4 regions of the Marinomonas sp. THO17 genome follow, and region 1 is predicted to be linked to each of the others. Evidence: predicted binding sites of a transcription regulator. Region 1 holds the regulator's gene; each other region holds the start of a gene.

Region 1 (4,193 bases):
TAATATCGTTATCAGCAAAGGCAATGAAATTCATTACTCCACAGATGAAGGTAAACTTGAAATCATTGGTGAGGGCTACCTAAGTCGAATGCAAAACTCCATCTCTGCAGACTATATTTTATACATGATCAATGACGGCACATTCAGCGCTGAGAAAAAAGATTCCGGTCGTGTATCTATGACCTTACAACCACAAACAAGCAAGGCAAACTAATTCATGGCTCGACTGGAAGCAAAACACCTAGCTAAAAGTTACAAAAAACGCCCTGTTGTGAAGGATGTCTCCGTTGCTGTTGAATCGGGTCAAGCCGTTGGCTTGCTAGGCCCAAATGGCGCGGGTAAAACGACATGTTTTTATATGATAGTCGGTATGGTTGCCAATGATGCTGGGGGAATTTTTATCGACGACCAGGACATTACTCAAGATGCCATGCATGTACGAGCCCAAAAAGGGGTGGGATATTTGCCGCAAGAGGCCTCTATTTTCAGAAAAATGTCCGTTGAAGACAATATTTCAGCCATTTTAGAAACCCGTAAAGAACTGTCTAAAACTGAGCAGAAAGAACGTCTAGAATCATTGCTGGAAGAATTCAACATCACTCATATTCGTAAAAATTTAGGCATGGCCCTTTCTGGTGGCGAACGGCGTAGAGTTGAAATTGCACGTGCTTTGGCAATGAATCCTAAATTCATATTATTAGACGAACCTTTCGCAGGGGTTGATCCAATTTCTGTAGGCGATATAAAGCTGATTATTAAACATTTACAAGACAACGGCATTGGCGTTTTAATTACCGACCACAATGTAAGGGAAACGCTGGATATTTGTGACAAAGCTTACATTGTAGGCAATGGTTACATCATAGCTTCTGGTGATGCCAGTGAAGTAATTAACAACGAACAAGTAAAAAAAGTCTATTTAGGCGACGACTTCCGCCTGTAACCCCTTATCATTGTTGTAGAAAGGGAGTAGTATGCATAACTCGTTCCAATTATTTATTAAATCAGACAGAGTTGCTCCATGAAGCAGTCTTTACAGCTAAAGCTCGGTCAACAATTAACCATGACCCCGCAGTTGCAACAAGCCATTCGCTTGCTGCAACTTTCGACATTGGATTTAAAACAAGAAATTCATGAATTCCTTGAATCCAATCCTTTGCTGGAATTAGATGACGACGACTTAACCGCCATCGACTTACCAGCCAGCATTGAATCTAAAGTCGAAAACGATACAAGCAAAGAAAAGGCAAACAGTGAGTCAGCCGAAGAAGCCCGATTAGAATCAGAATGGACGGAAAGTATCCCAGAAGAGTTGTCAATTGATAGCAACTGGGATGATACCTATCAAAGCTCAGCCGCAGTAAGCGATGTGACTAGCTTCGATAATGAAATGGACTTTGAGAGTCGTAATGCTCCAGCAGAGAGTATTCAAGACCATTTAATTTGGCAGCTCAATCTTACTCACATGTCAGACCGTGACTTGGAGATTGCTTACGCGATTGTTGATTGCGTTCAGCCTGACGGTTATCTGAGCATGCCATTAGAAGACATTCTAGAATCTCTCACAGGTGATCTAGAAGACCTTGAACTGGATGAAATCCAAGCTGTTCAGCACAGATTACAACGCTTTGATCCGGTCGGCGTATGCTCTATTGATTTACGGGATTGTCTGCTAGTGCAATTAGAAGCTTTCCAAGACCACCCTTTATTCAGAAGCACACAAAACTTGATCAGCCATTATTTAAATCTGCTAGGCAGTCGAGATTTTGTGCAGTTAAGCCGTAAAACCAAGCTTAAAGACGAAGCGCTTAAAGAAGTTATTCACCTTATCCAACAACTCAATCCGCGCCCAGGTTCCGCCATTGATGAAGACGACACGGATTATGTCATACCAGATGTGTCAGTTAAAAAGCGTAACGGCATTTGGCAAGTCGAATTGAATAATGACGCTTTACCGCCGATCAAGATTAACGAAACCTATTCTGCGATGGCCAACACGGCCTCTACAGCAGAAGATGTAAGCTACATCAAAAATTCCTTACAAGAAGCTAAATGGTTTATGAAGAGTTTACAAAGTCGTAATGAAACTCTGCTAAAAGTAGCCAGCTGTATTGTGAGTCGCCAGATTGATTTCTTCGAACTTGGCGAAGAAGCCATGAAACCTATGGTATTACATGATGTTGCCGAAGAAGTAGGCATGCATGAATCAACTATTTCTCGTGTCACTACACAAAAATACATGCATACACCAAAAGGCATTTTTGAATTGAAATACTTCTTTTCAAGCCATGTTAATACTGCGTCAGGCGGTGAATGTTCTTCTACCGCCATACGCGCTATGATTAAAAAATTGGTTGCTGATGAACCTGCTAAGAAACCACTTAGTGATAATAAATTAGCAACCATCTTGGCGGACCAAGGCATTCAAGTAGCAAGACGCACCGTTGCCAAATATCGTGAGGCGATGAATATACCGCCTTCCAATGAACGAAAAAGATTGATTTAACAGGTATTAAGTATCATGCCATTAAATTCACTATTAAAAGCCGATCTGGTGCTTGCTAAACAAGACATTGTTAGTAAAAAACGGGTTCTTGAAAGTTTGGCGGAGATCACTTCTAACCGCCTACACTGTGATAATGAAGCTGTCTATGACGCCTTGTTGGCACGTGAAAAATTAGGTAGCACCGGCATAGGCAATGGCATTGCCATCCCGCATTGCCGTCTAGAATCTGCCAATCGTACGGCCGTTGTTGTTATGTCACTACAAAGCCCCATTGACTTTGACTCTGTCGACAAACAGAGTGTTGACTTGATCTTCGCCTTAATTGTGCCACCTCACGAATGCGATCAACACTTATCGACTCTAGCGCAAATTGCTGAATTGGCGCAGTCACCTGACGCACTAGCAGAACTTCGTAACGCAAAAACCAATGAAGAGTTATACACTAGCTTTGAATCTTTAATATAAGGATGAGACAGCATGCAGGAAGAATCCATTACTATTATCAACAAGCTTGGCCTGCATGCCCGCGCAGCAGGCAAGCTGGTTGAAACCACATCACGTTTCTCATGTGACATCACCATTGAGAAGGACGGTCGTAATGTTGACGGCAAAAGCATCATGGCAATGATGATGTTGGCGGCAGGCAAAGGTACTGAAATCACTGTTAAAACCAATGGAGAAGATGAGGAAGAAGCGATTAAAGCCGTCTTGGCTTTGATTAATGATCGTTTTGGTGAAGACGAGTAGTTTCCATGTCTGAAAAAACGTTAAGCCATCTGCAGACCGTTAGTGAGTCCCTTGAGTCTGGGGCAACTATGCAGACGCGATACCTGCTTAACGGCGCCCTACCTGCACAAGATGTAGCCCGTTTACTCGAATCTTCCCCCCCAAAAGAGCGTAAATTACTTTGGGAGTTAATTGACTCTAAAAACGAGGGGGAAGTACTTCAATATCTAAGTGAAGACATAGGTGTCCAGTTCCTAAAAGAAATGGATACTGAGCGCTTGGTTGCAGTATCAGAACATTTTGAAAGTGATGACCTTGCCGACTTATTACAACACTTACCTGAAACGGTCGTAAAAGAAGTTCTTGCGTCTATGACGGCGCAAGACAGAACCCGTGTCGAAACCCTACTGAGCTACTCTGAGGATTCAGCGGGTGGCTTGATGAACACGGACACCATCACCATTCGTCCGAACATCACTGTGGATATCGTATTCCGCTATTTACGTCGTCACAATACCTTACCAGATATGACGGATAACCTGTTGGTCGTTAGCCGTTCAGATCGCTTATTGGGTACACTAACGTTAACCAAACTCTTAGTGAGTGATCCTGACGACACAGTACGCGACATCATGGAAACGGATTACACTTCCATCACCGCTGATACACCTGCCAGCGATGTCGCTCAACTATTTGAAAATATGGACCTAGTGTCTGCTCCAGTTATCGATGGAGAAAGCCAAAAACTGCTCGGCCGCATCACTATTGATGACGTGGTAGACGTTATCCGTGACGAAGCTGAGCACTCCATGCTAAGTATGGCTGGTTTGGATGATGATGAAGATACCTTCTCCCCTATTCTAAAAACCACCAAACGTCGCGCTATTTGGTTAGGTATTAATCTGATTACCGCCTTTATCGCCTCATATGTCATTGGTTTATTTCAACACACCCTAGACCA
Region 2 (4,193 bases), 240 kb from region 1:
CCGCTAACCCATGCTTGAATGGATTCGTTTTCTGCGACATAAGGCCAACGCACTATGCGTTGGCCTCCGGTTAACCCTGCTCGAAAGGTGATGCTTTCAAGGCCAGGTAGTTTAGGTATATCGGCACAACTGATGCTCATGAATGCTTAATGGCTGTCTTAGGTTGGTTTTGAGTAATCATAGTCAATACAGCATAGATCAGGACGGCAGAGATTACCCCCACAATAGGTGGCATTACTGGTGACGCGTATGCGGCGGCTGAGGCGATAACATAGGTTATTAATCCAGGCCAATGGAAAGCAGGGAGTTGACTGGATGCAAGACTTGGGTACTGACCCTTATGACGTACCCAGAAATCCGCCATGATAATGCCACCAATAGGTGGGATAAAGGTTCCGAGTAAGATCAAAAAGGGAATCAAAAAGTTGTACATGCCAAAAACGGCAAGTAGGGTGCCAATGGCCGCGCCAACCAGTGTGACAGTGCGACGCTTATCGGTGCGCAACAAATTACAGCCAGCTACGGCAAAGTTGTAAATCGTGTTGTCTTGCGTTGTCCAAATGTTCATGAACAACATTAGCACTGCCAGTACCAAAAAGCCTTGCGCTAACATGACATCCACAATGTCAGCTTGTTGATAGATTAGAGTGCCGAGAGCACCAGTCAGTACCATCAGACCATTGCCAATGAAAAAGGCCGCCATAGTAGCGATAATGGCAACCTTACCACTGCTGGCAAAACGGCTCCAGTTGGTGGCTTGCGTGCCGCCACTGATAAAAGTACCAATTACTATGGTAACCGCAGCGGTGAAGCTCAGGCTCTCTGAAGTTTCTATGTTTAGTAGACCAGCCATACCGCCCACATCCACTAAGCCTGTATAGAGGCTGATTAAAATAAAGATCAGCATTAAAGGCACGGCAAAACGCGATAAGATGTCCATGCCTTTGAAACCTATCATGGCAGTAATACAGAAGGCCATACCAAATAGTATCATCAAAGGTGTTTGCCAGCTTTCGCTGATACCGGTGACTTTAACCAGTACAATAGCAAGGGTAGCGGTTCCCCAAGCGTACCAACCTATTTGAGTGAAGCCCAACACGAAGTCCGACAGCTTACTACCGACTTCGCCAAAGCAATAACGCCCCATCAGCACGCTATTTAAACCACTTTTAAAGGCAATATAAGCAAGCACAGAGGCGTAAGCGCCAAGTAAGAAATTGCCTAGCAATATCACCCACAAGAGCTCTGAGAAAGAAAAAGCTTTACCTAAGCTTCCTCCAGCCCACATGGTGGCGGTGAAAAAGGTAAAACCCAGCAACACAAACGCCATAGGCAATAAGCCACGACGTGCACTTTGTGGCACTTCAGATAACGGATAATCAGATTGGTTCATTACACTCTCCTAATGCATCTTATTGATACTTACAGATTATTGATAAGCAACTTATGAACCAGTTTTAAAAATGAATAGAAGATGGAAAGATTTTTGGCAATATGACCAATAAATGTGCAATCATCTTAGGCAATCTAGACAACTTCCTTCTATCTTGCTTTATAGCTATGAAAAAATCAGTCGCTTAATGCACCGATTTATGACGTTAATTGGAGCAAGCCTATCACATCGTTAGTTTTTATTTATTAGATGTTGTTAGCTAATAGTCCTATAAATATTAGAACGATGTGGAGTAATCCACTTGCATCCATTTTATTGCCGTTATCCTGAGTAAGTTCAGTCACCAACTTAGGAAAATAAAAAAGTAGGAGAAGGTTATGTCTAATGAAAGCAAATGCCCATTTCCCCATGGGGCTGGAATGGCAACACAAACCGCAAGCCGTGGTACCACTAATAAAGATTGGTGGCCCAATCAGCTGAACCTTAAAATTCTGCACCAACACTCGCAAGAGTCGAACCCAATGGGGGGCGACTTTGATTATGCTGAAGCTTTTAACAGTTTGGATTTAGAGGCAGTGCGACAAGATCTGTATGCCTTGATGACGGACTCACAAGATTGGTGGCCTGCAGATTATGGACATTATGGTCCTTTCTTTATTCGTATGGCTTGGCACAGTGCCGGTACTTATCGAACCGCAGATGGTCGTGGTGGCGCCAGTTCTGGCACCCAGCGTTTCGCACCACTTAATAGCTGGCCGGATAATGTTAACCTAGACAAAGCGCGTCGCCTTTTATGGCCAATTAAACAAAAATACGGTCGTAAGATTTCCTGGGCAGACTTAATGATTCTTGCGGGCAATTGCGCGTTGGAGTCAATGGGCTTTAAAACCTTTGGCTTCGCGGGTGGCCGTGTGGATGTATGGGAACCAGAAGACGATATTTATTGGGGAACGGAAACTACTTGGTTAGATGACGAACGTTATTCAGGTGAGCGCGAATTGGAAAATCCTCTTGCGGCAGTACAAATGGGCTTAATTTACGTTAACCCAGAAGGGCCAAATGGCCAACCTGATCCATTGGCATCGGCGTTTGATATTCGTGATACTTTTGAACGCATGGCGATGAACGACGAAGAAACTGTAGCTTTGGTGGCTGGTGGTCACACCTTTGGTAAAACTCATGGTGCCGGTGATGCTGCTCAGGTGGGCCCAGATCCAGAAGCGGCAGACATTGCCGAACAAGGTTTTGGCTGGCGCAACAGTCAGGGTAGTGGGCATGGTGTAGATACCATTTCCAGTGGTTTGGAAGGCGCTTGGACGCCGAATCCAATTCAATGGGATAACGGTTATTTTGACACCCTATTGAACAATGAGTGGGAATTAACCACCAGTCCTGCTGGGGCGCAGCAATGGACGCCAAAGGGTGGCGCTCTAGCCGATGCGGTGCCTGATGCACATGATGCGACGAAACGTCATGCGCCTATGATGTCGACGGCTGACATGGCTCTAAAAGTTGATCCTGTCTATGCAGAAATTTCGCAACGTTTCTACGAGAACCCAGACCAGTTAGCAGATGCTTTTGCCCGAGCTTGGTTTAAATTAACACACCGTGATATGGGGCCGATTGAGCGTTACCTAGGACCTTTGGTACCAAGTGAGGAATTGATTTGGCAAGATCCTATCCCAAAAAACACAAATTCTGTCGTTGATGAAAAGGATATTGCTTCTTTGAAGGAAAAGATTTCTCAAAGCGGCCTATCAGTTGCACAAATGGTGTCAACAGCTTGGGCTTCGGCGTCTACTTATCGTGGTTCTGACATGCGTGGTGGCGCCAATGGTGCTCGAATTCGTTTGGCTCCACAAAAAGATTGGGCGGTGAATGAACCTGCTAAATTGGCAATTGTGCTAGGAGAGTTAGAAGCCATACAAGCAGAATTCAACCGAGCGCAGACCAGTGGTAAACAGATTTCTTTAGCCGATTTGATTGTGTTAGCGGGTTCGGTTGGTGTGGAAAAAGCGGTTAAAGCTGCAGGTTACGATATTGAGGTGCCGTTTACACCGGGTCGTGGTGATGCGACACAAGAACAGACAGATGTGGAATCCTTTTCAGTCTTGGAGCCTTTGGTGGATGGTTTCAGAAATTACCAAAAAGCCAAGTTTACTGTGACCACAGAAGAATTTTTGTTAGACAAAGCGCAGTTGTTGACATTGTCCGCTCCTGAAATGACCGTCTTGCTAGGTGGTTTACGAGTCTTAGGTGTGAATCATGCAGATTCTGAAGATGGTGTCTTAACAGAACGAAAAGCCGTATTGAGCAATGACTTTTTTGTGAATTTGCTTGATATGGGAACTCAATGGGTGGCTACTTCGGATGAAGAAATGACGTTTGAAGGTCGTGATCGTAGTACCGGAGCCAAACGTTGGACAGCGACTCGAGCGGATTTAGTTTTCGGCTCTAACTCGCAATTACGTGCTATTGCTGAAGTGTATGCTTGCTCTGATTCACAAGATGATTTTGTGAAGGATTTCGTAGCAGCATGGACTAAAGTAATGGAGCTGGATCGATTCGATCTAGCTTAACTCCTAGCGTTACCACGCTCAGCCCTACTACTGTGAAGTAGTGGGGCTTTTTATTGTAAGTGTCAAGAAGGTAAAGCAATGTATAAAGGGTTTATTAGAATACTTTGACACACTACCTTACAGCTTTTCTGGGGGGAATGACTGCGATGAAACAAAACTTAGCCAAATTGCAAAAAAACCGAAGAAGGTTGATTCAGTTAGCTTCTTCGAGTCTCGTGGCT
Region 3 (4,193 bases), 1.9 Mb from region 1:
AGCCAAAGCTTGGTACTCAGAGGCCATCGCCACATAGTCTTCTGTTTCCGCTAATACCGCAGGTTTACAGGCAATAGGATCACGCATTACGGCAAAACCATCTTTGGTACCTATGGTGAAAGTGAAAAAGCCATCTAGATCTTTCAACGCATTTTCTAGCGCAACTTTTAACGAATCACCCTTATTCAGTCGCCACGTTAGGTAACCAGCTGCGACCTCAGAATCATTTTCGGTTTCAAATGTGATACCTTCGCGCTTCAATTTATCGCGCAGGCGGTTGTGGTTCGACAATGAGCCGTTATGCACCAGACATAGATCGGATCCAGTAGAAAAAGGATGGCTACCCTCCATCGTCACTGCCGACTCGGTAGCCATGCGAGTATGGCCAATAATATGACTGCCTTTCATACCCTCTAAGTTAAATTTCGCAGCAATGTTTTCCGGCAGCCCAACTTCTTTTAGAATTTCAATCGATTGGCCCGCACTCAAAATCAACACATCCTTAGCATTTTCAGCAAACCAATCACGAACGCTTATTTCCGTTGCTTTCACTTTCAGCACCGCCACATTAGCGTTCTGCATCCAGTCCACTTCACAAGCCAATGCCGTGGCCAATTGATCTGCAAGACCAGCCCAATCAAAAGAGTCACTTGGATGACGTAAGGTTAACTTCACCCAATCAGAGGCAACATCATCACCATAAATTGCAAAACCTGCACTGTCCGGACCACGATCCGTCATCGCGACCAACATGGGCTCAAAAAGCGCACCCAATTTGCCTTCATATTTATCGTTTTTCAGATAAAGACCCACTATTCCACACATGGCAGAAACCTCTGTTTAATTAAATTATCCTGCTAACAGATAGCAATTAGAAAAATTCTGAGTAGTGTTTGAGTTCCCAATCAGAAACATGGCGTAAATATTCGCCCCACTCGGCACGCTTAACTTTCACAAACTCTTCGACAATGTCACGCCCCATTGCTTCAACAAAAACCGTGTCTTTCTCAAGCTCATCAAGGGCATCTCCTAGGGTCTGCGGGAGAATGGAAATGTTTTTCGCAATAATGTCTTCAAGGGTTAAATCGTATAGGTTGATATTCATTGGTTCACCGGGATCAAGCTCACGCTCAATGCCATCTAAACCCGCCGCAATCAAAGCAGCATGAACAAGGTAGGGGTTACAACCTGAGTCAGGTAAACGGAATTCTAAGCGACCATATGGCACACGGATTAAAGCAGAGCGGTTATTATCACCATAACACTCATAAGCTGGCGCCCAAGTTGCCCCAGAACTATTACCCCCAACCACCAAGCGCTTGTATGAGTTCACTGTTGGCGCTGCAAAGGCACAAATTGCCTTGGCATGAGCAAGAATACCGGCCGTAAAGTGATAAGCCATTTTTGATAGCCCCATACCATGCTTATCACTGTCATCACCAAACAAATTTTTACCAGATTCATCTGTGATGGATAAATGGAAGTGCATACCATTGCCTGTTTTGTCCGCTGCAGGTTTTGGCATAAAGGAACAAATGATGCCCATATCATTGGCAATCTCACCCGCGGCCATACGAACAAAAGTAAAACGATCCGCGGACTCAAGAGCATCACTGTAGGTATAATTGATTTCAAACTGACCATTCGCATCTTCGTGGTCTATTTGATAAACATCAAAATCAACCGCTTGAAGCGCTTCCACTAATCGCTCCAAAAATTCTCGTGAGCGCGACAATCCTTTATAGTCATAACATGGCTTGTCTAGGGTATCCGATGAATCCACCGGAAGTAATTGCCCACTTTCTCCCTTTTTAAATAAATAAAACTCTGGCTCCAATCCGGTGTTCAGTGTCCAACCTTTTTCCTCCAAACGCGCCAATTGTTTTTTTAGCACTACGCGCGAGCAGTATGGATGAGGGGCGTTATTGACATAACCATCACAAGCGAGACGCGCATAACCTGGCTGCCAAGGAACAATACTCAAGGTTGCAAGATCTCCACGAGCGAGAAAATCAGGACCATGAGGCTCCATCGCCAGTCCTGTAACCGCAAAGCCGGCAAAACCAGCGCCTTCTTCAACCACATCAAAAATGTTTTTTGCCGGTACCGATTTAGTTTTGGCCACACCATGAATGTCAACAAACTGAGCAAGTACATACTTGATTTTGTTTGCTTCTAAAAAACTTGTGACTTCGTTATATTGCATTACATTACTCCTAAGTTAATTTGGACAACTTATGGAACATCCAAAGCAAGCGATTGTTATCTTATTCGCTAGAAAAATTCCTAAAGGGAAATTATTATTCCTTACAAGAAAGCAAATATCTTGCCACGACATTCTCTTTAAGTAAATTTATTTTCCTAAAAAGAAATAAGCCTATGCCAACTAGGCTATGGCTCAAAAAAAAGCTGCTACAATGGGCACACGAAGAATAAGGGTTTTAAGAAAATGACAAGCGATGCACCATCAAGACACATAAAAGCACTTAAAGAGGGCGAAATTAGCCAAGAAAGAGAACAATCCCCTCGCTTGAAATTGGAAGACTATATTGCCATGCAAGTAAAACGTAAGCGGATGGCTCAAAATCTGAAAATTGCCGATGTCGCCCGTATAGCAAAGCTCAGTCAAGGCATGGTAAGCAAAATAGAAAACGCGCAAGTATCGACTAGCTTAGATACCCTTGGACGTTTATGTGATGCGATTGGCCTATCTATTTCACAACTCTTTGCCGACTATGACCGTCCCGAAGGAGGGGCGCAACACACAAAAGCAGGCCAAGGAATGGAAGTAGTAAGAAGAGGAACAGAAAAAGGACATACTTACCATCTACTGAATTACACTCGCGGTGAAACTCAGATTGTTGAGCCTTTTCTCATCACGATGGACGATGCAAGCGAAATATTCCCAACATTTTCCCATCCCGGTCAGGAGTTTATTTATATTCTAGAAGGGGAGATCATGTATCGTCATGGTAATAAGCTTTACCACATGGAAAAAGGGGATTCTTTATCTTTCGATTCCAGCATTCCACACGGGCCAGAAGAATTGCTTGAAGTACCTATCAAACTGTTATCTTTTATCACTCACAGTAACGATATATAGTAACCTAATACATCAAGCTATGACTCCTATCTGCATACTATCTACTTGAGTTTAGGGTCTATCCTGCCCTAATTAGGGGTACATCTAACTCTACTAGGGCTTGACTTTCAATTAAATATATATGAAATTTCACATATATTATTTATCACATATTTAAACTATGACGCCCTTAGCTTTTTATAAATGTTTGGCTGACGACACTCGCTTAAAGACCTTATTACTGATTTCTCAGACAGGTGAAGCCTGCGTTTGTGATCTACAAGAAGCCTTACAATTAGACCAACCCAAAACCTCACGCCACCTTGCAGAACTACGTAAATGTGGAATTTTGCAGGATCAACGCCGAGGCAAATGGGTGTATTACCAGATTCATGAGCAGCTACCGGAGTGGGCAAAACAAGTCATTCAGGACACAGCTCAACACAACCCTGACTATTATCAGCAAGCCTTAGATATTTTAAAAACATGCCAAACGGCATCCAACCATTGTTGCTAACCATGAGGTTGATATGAAAATTTTGTACATCTGCACTCACAATCGTTGTCGCAGTATTTTGTCTGAAGCCATTACCAATGGCATGTCAGGCAATCTGATCGAAGCCAAAAGCGCTGGCAGCCAACCTGTGGGTGAAGTGCATCCCTTATCCATAAAATATTTACAACAAGCAGGCTATTCAACTGAGCATCTACAAAGCCAGTCGTGGGATGACTTTGAAGATTTCGCTCCTGATTTGGTCATTACCGTATGTGACTCAGCGGCTGGTGAAACCTGCCCAGTTTACTTTGGTAAGAGTTTAAAAATGCATTGGGGACTGACTGATCCTTCCAAACTGGAAGCAAATGAAGAGCACAAGCAGCAAGCTTTTATGGCCTGCATTAAGACCATTGAAGAGAGGGTCGCACAACTAAAGGTCTTGGCCTCTCGCCAATTGGATAAAAATCAGTTGAAATTTGAACTTGAGATATTGGGAGCCCAATAATGAGTCTGCAAGATAATTCGCTACCAAATGTCGACATAGAGCAGTTTCACGTCCCTCATCACGATCAATTACAGGTTCAACCCAGCACTCACAAACCGCGCATTTTATTG
Region 4 (4,193 bases), 1.3 Mb from region 1:
TGCACACAGGCCAGCAAGATGCGCTCAGAATTGCACTACAAGAACAAAAATTCGCTGGTCTCGACATAGTCAGTGATGGCGAGCAAACTCGTCAACATTTTGTCACCACTTTTGTTGAACATCTTGCTGGAGTGGATTTTGAAAAACGAAAAACCGTTCGGATTCGCAATCGCTATGATGCCAGTGTCCCCACTGTAGTGGGACCCGTGTCACGCCAAAAATCGGTTTTTGTTGAGCATGCCAAATTTTTACGTCAACAGACAAAACAACCTATCAAATGGGCTCTACCCGGCCCTATGACTATGATTGATACAGTCTACGATGACCATTATAAAAGTCGCGAGAAGTTGGCTTGGGAATTCGCCAAAATTCTCAACCAAGAAGCTAAAGAATTAGCCGCCGCTGGCGTGGACATCATCCAATTTGATGAGCCTGCGTTTAATGTGTTTTTTGATGATGTGAATGATTGGGGCATTGCCTGTTTAGAAAAAGCCTGTGAAGGACTGAGCTGTGAAACCGCAGTCCATATTTGTTATGGATACGGCATCAAAGCCAATACTGACTGGAAAAAGACGCTGGGCTCTGAATGGCGTCAGTACGAAGAAGTGTTTCCCAAACTACAACAATCCACTATAGATATTATTTCACTGGAATGTCATAACTCACATGTACCAATCGAGTTATTGGAACTGATTCGTGGCAAAAAAGTCATGGTTGGTGCGATAGACGTTGCCACTAATAAGATTGAAACGCCTGAAGAAGTCGCCGACACCCTGCGTAAAGCACTCAAATATGTCGATGTGGATAAACTCTACCCGTGCACCAACTGTGGCATGGCGCCTTTGTCACGTAAAGTTGCTAACGCCAAATTAAAAGCACTCAGTGACGGAGCGGCTATTGTTCGACAAGAAATTGCTTTGCAAAAACAAGCGTCGATTGCTTAAGGAAGGTACGAACAAGTCCACTGACTTCAGCGTGTGGATAACTCTCTTTTATTCGAGGCAAGTTTCGCTGTCCAATATAAGCATATTGGCAAGAAGCTTAACAAAGAATAAAGAGAGCTTAGCCCACGCCCTTCGGGTCTTTCAGAGAAACGCCCTCTCTGTGTTAAGAGTGATTGAAAGGTATTAACATTCCTGCTCACTCTTGCCTTGATAGGCCGTTTCTCTGATAAGACTGATGTTCAGAAGACTTATTCGCACCTTCCTTAACGTTTTAACCAAGGACAAGGTAAAGGCATCACTTGCCTTGTCCCCAGTTAGGCGATCAATTATTTGGCCAATATGACAAATGCCCCTCACTCTCCACTTTATTTGCAGCGGATCACTGTTGGCTTCAAATCACTGTTGGCTGCGGATCCATTGCCCTGCTAAACGACTCACATTCAACTGCACAAATAATGAGCAGGAAAGCCTTTTTTGATCCAATATCGACCATATGGTCAGCTAATGATTTTTAATCATTTCATAACTCTTTGTAATTTATAAGAAAAATTTATTGGCATAGTTAATGCAAAATGAATACTGATCAAATGGTCAGGAATGAATTCATTCTACCAAATCCCTGTTTTTATAAATGATGAATAACTAGAGAAGACAAGAGAGGCAATTATGGACGTAGGCGTATTTATCCCCATTGGTAATAATGGTTGGCTGATTTCAAAAACCTCACCTCAGTACAAACCGAGTTTTGATCTCAATAAAGAAATTGTTATGAAAGCAGAAGAATATGGAATGGATTTCGCGCTTTCCATGATCAAACTGAGAGGCTTCGGCGGTGAAACCGAATTTTGGGACTACAATCTTGAATCTTTCACCCTAATGGCTGGCTTAGCGGCCGTTACCAGTAAAATCCAACTCTATGCAACAGCGCCAACCTTGGTGCTCCCCCCTGCCATTATGGCACGCATGGCAACCACCATTGATTCCATTTCTAATGGGCGCTTCGGCGTTAACCTAGTAACTGGTTGGCAACGACCAGAATATTCTCAAATGGGCATGTGGCCAGGCGATGAGTACTTCTCTAGTCGCTACAATTATCTTGAAGAATACATCAAAGTCGTCAAAGAATTATGGACAACAGGCAAGAGCGACTTCAAAGGTGAATTCTTCCAAATGGACGATTGCCGCATGCTGCCAAAACCTTCCCGTGACATTCCGATTATTTGTGCTGGACAAAGTGCATCCGGCATGGAGTTCACTGCCAATCATGCCAACTACAATTTCTGTTTCGGTAAAGGCGTCAATACTCCTACCGCTTTTGCCCCTACCGCAGCCAGATTACAAGAAGCCGCTGCCAAAGCAGAACGTGATGTTGATTCCGCTGTACTCATGATGGTCATCGCCGATGAAACGGATGAAAAGGCTATGGCGAAATGGGAACTTTATAAAGAAGGTCAAGATTTTGAAGCTACAGATTGGATGACGGAGCAAGGTGCGGCGGATAAAAAATCAGGCAAGGATACCAATGTACGAGATATGACAAACCCAACGTCGGTGGTGAATTTTAATATGGGTACGCTGGTCGGTTCTTATGAAAAAGTCGCCGCTATGCTAGATGAAATTGCTACCGTACCAGGTTGTGGTGGCGTGTTATTAACCTTCGACGACTTTATCCAAGGCATGGACGATTATGGTAAGAAAATCCAACCGCTGATGAAATCCCGTCAACACATTCAGGCAGCGGCGGTTTAAACATGAGCATTGAAGAACTCAAATTATCAGGCTATTACGATGGCACTCAAGCTAATGAAATCATATTGCCAGCCAAACCTGAGCCATTAACCATTAATCTAAAAGAAACTGCCATTATCGTAGTCGATATGCAAAACGCATACGCCACCAAAAACGGTTACTTGGATCGTGCGGGGTTTGATATTTCAAGCACTGGCCCGGTGATTCAGCAAACCGCCAAAGTATTGGATGTGGCACGTAACGCAGGCATGCCTGTGGTCTACTTCCAAAATGGTTGGGATCCAGAGTACACAGAAGCAGGAGGCCCCGGCTCACCCAACTGGTACAAATCCAACGCCTTAAAAACCATGCGTAAGCAACCTGAACTCATGGGAACCTTGTTAGCAAAAGGCACGTGGGATTATGAACTGGTAGAGGAACTGGCCCCGCAACCTGGTGACATTGTTATTCCAAAAACTCGCTACAGTGGTTTTTACAACACCAACTTGGACAGCATGCTGCGCAGTCGTGGAATCAAAACCCTCGTCTTTACAGGCATCGCCACCAATGTGTGCGTGGAATCGACTTTGCGAGACGGCTTTTTCTTGGAATATTTTGGCGTCGTCTTAGCCGATGCAACTCATCAGGCGGGTTCGGAGTCTATCCAACAAGCTTCTTTATACAACATAGAAACCTTCTTTGGCTGGGTTTCTGACGTAGACACTTTTTGTGACCAAGTCGCAAAACAATCGACATAACAAAACCATTATCAATCGAGGAAACATTTATGAGTAAAAAATCCATTATCCCAGCAGGCACTGGTAAACCTCTTGCTCCATTCGTTCCTGGTTCAATGGCAGACAATGTTCTGTATGTGTCTGGAACCTTACCCTTTGATAAGGACAACAATGTGGTTCACGTTGGCGATGCAGCAGCGCAAACCCGCCACGTTCTTGAAATCATCAAAGGGGTAGTAGAAGAAGCCGGAGGCACCATGGACGATGTTACCTTTAATACTGTGTTAATCACCGACTGGGACAATTACGCAGCAGTAAACGAAGTGTATGCGGAATACTTCCCGGGCGAGAAGCCGGCCCGTTACTGCATCAAATGTGGTTTGGTGAAACCGGATGCCTTGGTCGAAATTGCCAGCTTTGCGCACATTGGCTAATAGAAAGTTGATCGCAGCAGCCTAGGAAAACCACCTAAGCTGCTTTTTCCAATGATTATGGTGATGAGGCCCCAGTATGTATTATGAACTCCACGGGTTAGAACAAGTTGATGCCCCCACATTGGTGTTTAGCTCTGGTTTAGGAGGTTCCGCAAACTTCTGGCAAAGCCAGCTGCCTGAATTAACCGAGCGTTTTCGTATACTGATTTACGATCAAGCTGGAACGGGCCGCAGCCCTGCCAAACTCTCGTCTGATTACAGTATAAAAACCATGACGGACGAATTGCTAACACTGCTAGAAGAGTTAAATATACAAAAATGTCATCTCATCGGTCACGCTCTCGGTGGTT

The links. Region 1 encodes sigma-54, which starts transcription at its own class of promoters, with help from an activator protein. Its sites were predicted from a motif close to TGGCACNNNNNTTGCTNT; they were not measured.
Region 2: a site for sigma-54 is predicted at 1,437-1,454, ahead of codB (cytosine permease). Genes of this name have one in related genera too.
Region 3: a site for sigma-54 is predicted at 2,315-2,332, ahead of glnT (type III glutamate--ammonia ligase). Genes of this name have one in related genera too.
Region 4: a site for sigma-54 is predicted at 1,499-1,516, ahead of rutA (pyrimidine utilization protein A). Genes of this name have one in related genera too.

Annotation. Positions count from the first base shown of each region.
Region 1 is NZ_AP031575.1:198,572-202,764, reverse strand. Features, by position in the region: gene lptA (lipopolysaccharide transport periplasmic protein LptA) at 1-214, shown strand, start outside; gene lptB (LPS export ABC transporter ATP-binding protein) at 218-943, shown strand; gene ABXS85_RS00875 (RNA polymerase factor sigma-54) at 1,022-2,506, shown strand; gene ptsN (PTS IIA-like nitrogen regulatory protein PtsN) at 2,522-2,971, shown strand; gene ABXS85_RS00865 (HPr family phosphocarrier protein) at 2,984-3,253, shown strand; gene mgtE (magnesium transporter) at 3,259-4,193, shown strand, end outside.
Region 2 is NZ_AP031575.1:3,881,165-3,885,357, forward strand. Features, by position in the region: gene ABXS85_RS18290 (PucR family transcriptional regulator ligand-binding domain-containing protein) at 1-140, opposite strand, end outside; gene codB (cytosine permease) at 137-1,393, opposite strand; gene katG (catalase/peroxidase HPI) at 1,771-3,972, shown strand; gene ABXS85_RS18305 (intradiol ring-cleavage dioxygenase) at 4,119-4,193, shown strand, end outside.
Region 3 is NZ_AP031575.1:2,061,399-2,065,591, forward strand. Features, by position in the region: gene ABXS85_RS09805 (glutamine amidotransferase family protein) at 1-825, opposite strand, end outside; gene glnT (type III glutamate--ammonia ligase) at 872-2,206, opposite strand; gene ABXS85_RS09815 (XRE family transcriptional regulator) at 2,450-3,103, shown strand; gene ABXS85_RS09820 (metalloregulator ArsR/SmtB family transcription factor) at 3,264-3,599, shown strand; gene ABXS85_RS09825 (arsenate reductase ArsC) at 3,613-4,083, shown strand; gene arsH (arsenical resistance protein ArsH) at 4,083-4,193, shown strand, end outside.
Region 4 is NZ_AP031575.1:1,484,480-1,488,672, forward strand. Features, by position in the region: gene ABXS85_RS07010 (methionine synthase) at 1-944, shown strand, start outside; gene rutA (pyrimidine utilization protein A) at 1,611-2,693, shown strand; gene rutB (pyrimidine utilization protein B) at 2,696-3,430, shown strand; gene rutC (pyrimidine utilization protein C) at 3,460-3,843, shown strand; gene rutD (pyrimidine utilization protein D) at 3,920-4,193, shown strand, end outside.